DNA from 2 places in the Brucella sp. GW823-FHT04E01 genome. Region 2 is predicted to be linked to the other one. Evidence: predicted binding sites of a transcription regulator. Region 2 holds the regulator's gene; the other holds the start of a gene.

Region 1 (4,443 bases), on a different contig from region 2:
TCAATCAGAAGTTTCTAAAATAACGACTTCGGTGCAGCAAAGCGCGAGCAGAGTAAATTTTTCATAAATCACAAACGGTTATGCAACGTAAAAAGAAAGGCGGCCCAAGGCCACCTTTCTCGCATTTTCATCAAAGTAAGCTTGACGGACTTCTTGGAAGTCCATGCCGCCACCCGCACCGCCTTGCGGTGCGAGCTTATTACCTGATGGGCGTGCTTTATAGACTTCTTAGAAGTCCATGCCGCCCATGCCGCCCATGCCGCCAGGCATGCCAGCCGGAGCTGCATCCTTCTTCGGCAGTTCAGCGATCATGGCTTCCGTCGTGATCAGGAGGCCGGCAACCGAAGCAGCATTCTGCAGGGCGGTACGGACAACCTTAACCGGATCGACAACGCCAGCCTTGATCAGGTCGCCGAATTCACCATTGGCAGTGTTGTAGCCGTAGGTTTCAGAGGCATTCTCAAGGATCTTGCCAACGATAACCGAAGCTTCTTCACCGGCATTGGTCGTGATCTGACGAGCTGGAGCCTGCAGAGCGCGACGAACGATGTTGATACCAGCTTCCTGGTCGGCGTTGATGCCCTTGGCGGAGATCTTGGCCGAAGCGCGGAGGAGGGCGGTGCCGCCACCAGCAACGATGCCTTCTTCAACCGCAGCGCGGGTTGCGTTCAGGGCGTCGTCAACGCGGTCCTTCTTTTCCTTCACTTCAACTTCCGTTGCACCGCCGACGCGGATCACGGCAACGCCACCAGCAAGCTTGGCAAGACGTTCCTGAAGCTTTTCACGGTCGTAGTCCGAAGAGGTTTCTTCGATCTGCTGTTTGATCTGGCTAACGCGAGCGTCGATTTCAGCCTTCTGGCCTGCACCGTCAACGATCGTGGTGTTTTCCTTCGAGATCGAAACCTTCTTTGCACGGCCGAGCATGTCGAGCGTAACGGTTTCGAGCTTGATGCCGAGGTCTTCGGAGATAACCTGACCGCCGGTGAGGATCGCGATGTCTTCGAGCATGGCTTTGCGGCGATCGCCGAAGCCAGGAGCCTTGACAGCAGCGATCTTCAGGCCGCCGCGCAGCTTGTTGACGACGAGCGTTGCAAGAGCTTCGCCTTCGACGTCTTCAGCGATGATGACGAGCGGCTTGGAGGTCTGAACGACAGCTTCCAGAACCGGCAGAAGAGCCTGGAGGTTCGAGAGCTTCTTTTCGTGCAGAAGGATGTAGGCGTCTTCGAGGTCAGCAACCATCTTTTCAGGGTTGGTGACGAAGTAAGGCGACAGGTAGCCGCGGTCGAACTGCATGCCTTCGACGACTTCGAGTTCGGTTTCAGCGGTCTTGGCTTCTTCAACCGTGATCACGCCTTCATTGCCGACCTTCTGCATCGCATCAGCAATCATCTTGCCAATTTCGGCTTCGCCGTTAGCGGAGATGGTGCCAACCTGAGCAACTTCTTCCGACGTGTTGATCTTCTTGGCCTTGCCGAGAAGTTCAGCAACAACTTCGGTTACTGCGAGGTCGATACCGCGCTTCAGGTCCATCGGGTTCATGCCGGCAGCAACAGCCTTTGCGCCTTCCTGAACAATTGCCTGACCGAGAACTGTAGCGGTCGTCGTGCCGTCACCGGCAGTGTCGTTGGTCTTCGAAGCCACTTCGCGCAGCATCTGTGCGCCCATGTTTTCGAACTTGTCTTCCAGTTCGATTTCCTTGGCGACCGATACGCCGTCCTTGGTGATGCGCGGAGCGCCAAAGGACTTGTCGATGACAACGTTACGACCCTTCGGGCCGAGCGTTACCTTTACAGCGTCAGCAAGGATATCGACGCCGCGCAGCATCTTTTCGCGCGCAGAGCGACCGAATTTTACGTCTTTTGCAGCCATTTTACTCTCCTGGGAATTGTCCCGGTCAGATTATGGTGAATTGGTTTGTGGTATATGATCGACCCGTATGTAGGCCATATTAGCCGACGATACCGAGTCGGAGGCGTTAGCCGACAATACCCAAAATGTCGGATTCCTTCATGATCAGCAGGTCTTCGCCGCCGATCTTGACTTCGGTTCCCGACCACTTGCCGAACAGAACTTTGTCGCCAGCCTTGACTTCCAGAGCGATCAGCTTGCCAGCTTCGTCACGGGCACCTGCGCCAACAGCGACGATTTCGCCTTCCTGCGGCTTTTCCTTGGCGGTGTCAGGGATGATGATGCCGCCAGCGGTCTTGGCTTCCGATTCAACGCGACGAACGACGACGCGGTCATGAAGCGGGCGGAACTTGATATCAGCCATGGTATAACCCTTGGTGTTATAGACGTTGAACCCTGTTAACGGATCGAGCCGATCCGCGCTTGTTAGCACTCATCATGCGAGAGTGCTAACGTGGCTCTGAGATAGAAGCCGGACCTTATCTTGTCAAGATTGCCTGAGAAATTTGACAGATGAATGATGGTTAATTTGCACCATCCTTAACGCGGAACGGCCACGGGTTGACTATGTCCGATCCGGCATATGGTGATGTCGTTGGCAATATCAATCCACAATGCGCAAATTGGAGAGTTCATCGCCGATCTGCCTGAATGTTTCGCTTAGTTCACCGCCGGTTGAGTTCCAGAAAAGCTTGGCTGGCCTGCCACTCTCCATGCGAACGCGCGAGTTTGAAGAGCAGGATCTCAACAGATCTATTTGTGCTTTCTCGGTGCTGTTCGTCTCGCTGAGGTCCAATGCGACTGTCATAACGATGATACTGGCTGACTTGGCATTGTCGCAGAGCTTTGCGAAACGCGCATTCATAGCCTTCGTATATGTACTGTTATTTTGCGAAACCGAAACGCCGCTTTCCTGAAATAAACGTGCCTGGCTGTAGTGTTTGGTTATGCGAGCAGTGTAGCCGTGCGCTGAATAGTAGGAAAAGTTTGCAGCTCTGTCGGGACCCGAGCCAGCCAGTCCGTCATATTTATAATAGGTGTTGGCGCCGTCGGTCAGCACGATCACAACTTTATCATTGCCGCGTTCGGTCGAAGGCCGGGCTTCTGTAAACGGTGCTCCTCGGACGATCGTTCGCCAGCCCCAGGCCATAGCCTCGGGAACATTCGTACCGCCGCTTGGTACCATCGCCTTGATTGCGGTTTGAATTGTTTTCATCCCCTCTTCGGTAGTGACGTCCGTCAATGGGGTGAGAGGTGATGATGTGCAGCTATAGTTGGGGCCGCCGCCATTCGATCTACCGCCTCGGTAAATCTTGTCGAGGGAATCGCGCAGATAGTATTTCTTGAGGTCGCTTTGCCGGGGCGAGTAAGCCAAGGATGTGTCGTCTTGCCACCAGCTGTTCAAAACGGTGGAAGTGACGTTTCCCCTGCTATCGGTATTGTAATACTCAGCCGGGCCGAACATGGGGACAAATAATGTGTCTGGGTTGTTGTCAGAAGGAGGCGTTACATCCAGCGCATAGGTGCCCGGACGAGATTCGACACAACCCTGCCAAGGGAGCCAAGTCTCTTTCGATCGCAGGGAAAGGTCGGCATAAAGTTCTGCACGCGAATAAGGTTTGTTATTGCGTTCCCCCCAGCCGGTTCCAGATTTGTAATATCGCCCGCTGCCTACCGGCTTTTCTTCTATCTTGCGTGTACTGTCGATGGTGACAGGCAGCGTAAAGTTTTCGAGATTGACGGGAGACCTGCCTTCCGGATCCATCCAGGCTGCGTTCAAATATTGCGGGCCGACATTTACTGAACCAGCAAAGGGAACGAGTGAAAATTGCACAGGGTTTTCAACGTGCGTTATGAGCGTGGATTGCGCGGCCATTGTCTCCACGAGCTGTGAGGCGGCTTCTTTCAGAAGGTCGATGCGCTTTTTTGTCGACCCGCTTCTAGTTTCATCCATGGAGCGGGAATTGTCGAGAACGAGAGCGACTTCAATCGTGTTCTTAAGCCTGACCGAAGAGCTGAGCGTATATTGGTTTTGATCCCAATCATCTCCTGTAAGGCGTGAAGCAATGACACCAAACAGGGACTTATAAGTGAATCCAGCGGTCGCCTGTATCTGTTGATCAGTTGTTTTATCTTTTGGAAAAGCGACGTCGAAATTGACCGCATCTGCGCTCAGTGCGGTAAGGTTGGCGGTAAAAACTTGCGCACCGTAGATCTGCACGACAGTTTGACTTTCGCCAGTGGAAAATCTCCTACCCACAGCAAGTGCCGCAGCATCGAGCGAAGCCTGCACATTGTTGCGCACGCGCATGAGATTGGCGGAGTCGACTGCAACCATGCCGGCAAGCAACAGGGGCACCAGCACCAAAGCCATTATCATCGCAAAATTACCGCGCTCGTCTTTGGCAAAGCGCAGGCTCATGGGTTGAGTCAAATGGCGAAAACTACGCAGCGCAAGCCTGCTGGTTTGAGTGATCCAGTTTTTCAATGTAGCCCCCGCCGACGGTTGTGTCTGCGACACATGAAATGAAAGGT
Region 2 (4,443 bases):
TGCCCGCATTGTGCGAAGCGACGATCAGCTTGCCCTGTTCCAGTTTTCTCATTTTCAGTTCCACAGTTTGGGTTCGGCAATCTCCAATGAATTGCCGGACGGATCACGGAAGTAGATCGAATGCGCACCATTCGGCCAGTCGAACTCGGCCTCGATTGCTATGCCATGTTTTGCCAGATGGTTGCGCCAGCGTTCCATCTCCTCGCGGCTTGCAGCAAAACATACATGGCCGGGACCGCTTGTGCCATGGGACGGCACGGGCAAGTGCTCTGGCAATGGCGGCTTCAATGTCTCTTCGGCCTTGAAGAGAAGCAATATGCCGTCGCCGCACCGGAAAAATGCGTTGCGCTCGCTGACTTTCCCAACCGGCTCCAGACCCATAATGCCGTGATAGAACTCTATAGCCTCCGCGACATCGCGGACATAGAGCGCGGTTTCAAGGATGCGTGCTGCGCGCATGGAAGAGGTCTCCTCGATATATGGAGCAGACCTCGTTCCTATCAGGCGACAGCCATCTTCTGCAAGGACACAAGGCGATCAATGCCGCCGCGAGCGAGCTTCATCAGATTGGCAAACTCTTCTTCCGAGAAAGGTGCACCTTCCGCCGTTCCCTGAATTTCAACAATTCCGCCCTTGCCGGTCATAACGAAATTGCTGTCGGTCTCGGCGACAGAGTCTTCGGCATAGTCGAGATCAAGCACCGGCTCGCCCTCATAGATGCCGCAAGAAATCGCCGCGATATGATCTTTCAGAACCTTCTCGACGCGCACCATCTGGCGTGCTTCCATCCAGCGCAGGCATTCATGAAGCGCTACCCAGCCGCCGGTGATGGCTGCCGTCCGCGTGCCGCCATCGGCCTGAATGACATCGCAATCTACCGTGATCTGTACTTCGCCAAGCGCCTGCATGTCCACGACGGCGCGCAAGGAGCGTCCGATCAGACGCTGGATTTCCTGCGTGCGTCCGCCCTGCTTACCGGCAGCGGCTTCGCGGCGCATGCGGTCGCCGGTCGAACGCGGCAGCATGCCGTATTCCGCCGTGACCCAGCCCTTGCCCGTATTGCGCATCCAGCCCGGCACCTTTTCCTCAAGGCTTGCGGTGCACAACACATGCGTATCGCCAAACTTGACGAGGCAGGAACCTTCGGCATGTTTGGAGATGCCGCGTTCGAAAGAAACGGCACGCATTTCGTCAGCCGCACGCTTGGATGGACGCATAGAAAATTCCTCGATTCATTTTTCCGGTGCGGCTTTTTAGGCTTCCCGGTCGCAAATAGAAAGCCATTCTGCCCGAAAAACCGTCAGAGATGTTGAGAGGCCTGTCACTATAGCCTAAAGGCTTTGACGCTTTGACTTGCGACCTTATATTTGGCGTATGCTATTTCCAGTGTGGCGAATCCGAAATTCGCATCACCTGGGAACAGCGCTGTGAACGAATTTCGGATTCAAAGCCACACTAGGGTTCGCGACCATATTATGATGAAAACGCCGGAACACCAGCTTTTGAGTTCGCTCGACCAGCGTTCGCGCGATATTTTCCGGCTGATTGTGGAAACCTATCTGAACGATGGCGATCCGCTTGGCTCGCGCAATCTCTCACGACTGCTGCCACACACGCTTTCACCTGCCACGATCCGCAATGTGATGAGCGATCTCGAGCATCTGGGTCTCATCTACGCACCGCATGTCTCAGCCGGGCGCCTGCCGACCCAGATCGGGCTACGCTTCTTTGTCGACGCGTTTCTCGAAGTGGGCGATCTGCCGCCGGAGGAACGCTCCTCCATTGAGGCGCAGGTTCGTTCCGCCGGTATGAACAATTCTGTCGAAAGCGTTCTGACCGAAGCAAGTCAGGTTCTTTCAGGTCTGTCGCGCGGCGCGGGCCTCGTGCTTGCCACCAAGGCGGAAGGTGCGCTGAAACACATCGAATTCGTTCGCCTCGAACCGACACGGGCACTGGCTGTTCTTGTCATGCAGAACGGCGATGTCGAAAACCGCGTCGTCAATCTGCCCGTCGGCATCAGCAATTCGCAGCTGGTCGAGGCATCGAACTTTCTCAACGCACACATCCATGGCCACACGCTTTCCGAAGCCAAAGCCGAATTGAAAAAGCTGACGGAAGAAACACGGCAGGAACTCGATCAGCTATCGCAGGAACTTGTTGCCCAAGGGCTGGCGGTCTGGAGCGGTGCCGGAACGGATCAACCGGCACGGCTGATTGTTCGCGGACGCGCTAATCTTCTGGAAAATATCCATGCGCAGGAAGACATCGAGCGCCTGCGCCATCTGTTCGATGATCTCGAAACCAAGGACGGCATGGTCCAGCTTCTCGATCTCGCGGAAGCCGGTTCGGGTGTCCGCATCTTCATTGGTTCGGAGAACAAGCTTTTCTCCCTTTCCGGCTCATCGCTGGTGGTCGCCCCCTATCGCGACAGCGAGCAAAGGGTTATTGGTGCTCTGGGAGTCATTGGGCCCACACGGCTCAACTATGCGCGGATCGTTCCCATGGTGGACTACACCGCTCAGATCGTTTCCCGGCTCCTGCGGTAACTGTGAGATTTGCCGGGACAAACCAAGTCCCTGAAAATAGACCTTGATTTTACTGGCATGAAACTCGATATCCGCCCCAGAAGATATTCAAGACGGAAGTAGCATTATGGCTGACGAAAAAAACAAATCCCAGAACCCCGATCTTGAGCAGCGCGACATCAACAATCCCCGGGATCGTGAGGCGCTGAACCGAGCTGCCGACGATTTTCTGAAAGCGCGCAAGGCTGAAGCTCGTGCGGAAGTTGCCGAGGATGAAGCTGAGGCGGCGGTAGATGAAACCGCAAACCGGATCGCGATGCTCGAAGCTGACAATGGCGAGCTGAAGGATCAGCTCCTGCGTGCTGCAGCCGAGATGGAAAACCTTCGCAAGCGCACCCAGCGCGATGTGCAAGATGCGCGCACCTATGCCGTGACCAACTTCGCTCGCGACATGCTGTCGGTCTCTGACAATCTCCGCCGCGCGCTCGACGCTATTCCTGCTGATGCTCTGGCGACCGATGCCAGCCTGAAGTCGCTCGCAGACGGCGTCGAAATGACCGAACGCGCCATGCTGCAGGCTCTGGAGCGTCACGGCGTCAAGAAACTTGAACCGGAAGGCGAGAAGTTCGATCCGAACTTCCATCAGGCCATGTTCGAAGTGCCTAATCCGGATTTGCCGAACAACACCGTCGTGCAGGTCGTGCAAGATGGTTACGCCATCGGCGACCGTGTTCTGCGCCCGGCCATGGTCGGTGTCTCCAAAGGCGGCCCGAAGGCGACTGCCGACAATGGCGCTTCCGAAGGCAATGGCTGATTATTTCAGCAATAACGGATGAGTATTGGAGCGGCGGCTTTGTCTGCCGCTCTTTTCATATCTGCAGTCCAGTTTGCGATAAAGCGCATTTCGATCTGACTGGATCGGATCAGCGGTCTAACCTATTCTATTTTAATCATAATCTTATCGATCCTCGTTTCACTCCGGTCGGATTATGCTCTAATGTGCATATTGCTATTGGCGCGAACCGGTGAAAAATTGTCACTGGAAGTGTGGAGGAGACCTGCAGCGTGACGATTCCTGAGTTTTTGAACTTCGCAGGCGTTTTCGTTTTCGCTGCGACCGGCGCTCTTGCAGCATCGCGACGCCAGCTCGACATCATCGGTTTTCTGTTCCTTGCCAATATCACCGGTATTGGCGGCGGAACGTTCCGCGATCTCGTCCTCGGTGCACCGGTTTTCTGGGTTGTCGAGCCGACTTATCTGCTGGCGGGTACGCTGGCGGCCATCTTTGTCTATTTCACCGCACACATGGTCGAATCGCGCTATCGCGTCCTGCTCTGGCTCGATGCCATTGGTATGGCCGCCTATACCGTAATAGGTGCAGCCAAGGGACTGGCGCTCGGTTTCGGACCATCCGTCGCCATTGTGACCGGCATTTCAACAGCCACTCTGGGCGGCATATTGCGCGATATGGTGGCGGGCGAGCCTTCCGTGCTAATGCGTCGCGAAATCTATGTCACGGCTTCGCTTGCCGGTGCGTGTCTCTATGTCCTGCTTGCCTGGTTGCAGGTCGAGCCAGCTATATGTGCGATTGCAGCGGCTCTGACCGCGTTTCTCATTCGCGGCGGCGCACTTTATTTCGGCTGGACATTGCCCGTCTATAAAAGCCGCCCCGGACGCACTGAAGAAGAGCTTCAGCGCGACCGGATCATCAGGCCGGAATAAATCTTAAACAAGGCCAGCCTGACCTGCAGCAGCCTGCAGGCTGAGCTGCGGACGCGGCCCCATCTGCTGGATAATAAGCCCCGCCGCCAATGAACCAAGACGGGCGCAATCTTCCAGTGAACGCTCGTTCGTATAACCGTAAAGGAAACCAGCTGCGTAGAGATCGCCTGCGCCGGTCGTATCGACCAGCGCGTCG

What was found. Region 2 encodes HrcA, which represses chaperone genes, less so after heat shock. Its sites were predicted from a motif close to GTTAGCACTCNCNNNNNGNGAGTGCTAAC; they were not measured.
Positions count from the first base shown of each region.
Region 1: a site for HrcA is predicted at 2,334-2,362, ahead of groES (co-chaperone GroES). Genes of this name have one in related genera too.

Region 1 covers NZ_JBXAIK010000002.1:938,377-942,819, forward strand. The annotation lists gene groL (chaperonin GroEL) at 229-1,869, opposite strand; gene groES (co-chaperone GroES) at 1,976-2,272, opposite strand; gene AC1RHM_RS09785 (TadE/TadG family type IV pilus assembly protein) at 2,513-4,396, opposite strand.
Region 2 covers NZ_JBXAIK010000004.1:420,166-424,608, forward strand. The annotation lists gene rdgB (RdgB/HAM1 family non-canonical purine NTP pyrophosphatase) at 1-52, opposite strand, end outside; gene AC1RHM_RS17150 (VOC family protein) at 55-459, opposite strand; gene rph (ribonuclease PH) at 501-1,217, opposite strand; gene hrcA (heat-inducible transcriptional repressor HrcA) at 1,476-2,546, shown strand; gene grpE (nucleotide exchange factor GrpE) at 2,653-3,339, shown strand; gene AC1RHM_RS17170 (trimeric intracellular cation channel family protein) at 3,591-4,247, shown strand; gene AC1RHM_RS17175 (adenosine kinase) at 4,251-4,443, opposite strand, start outside.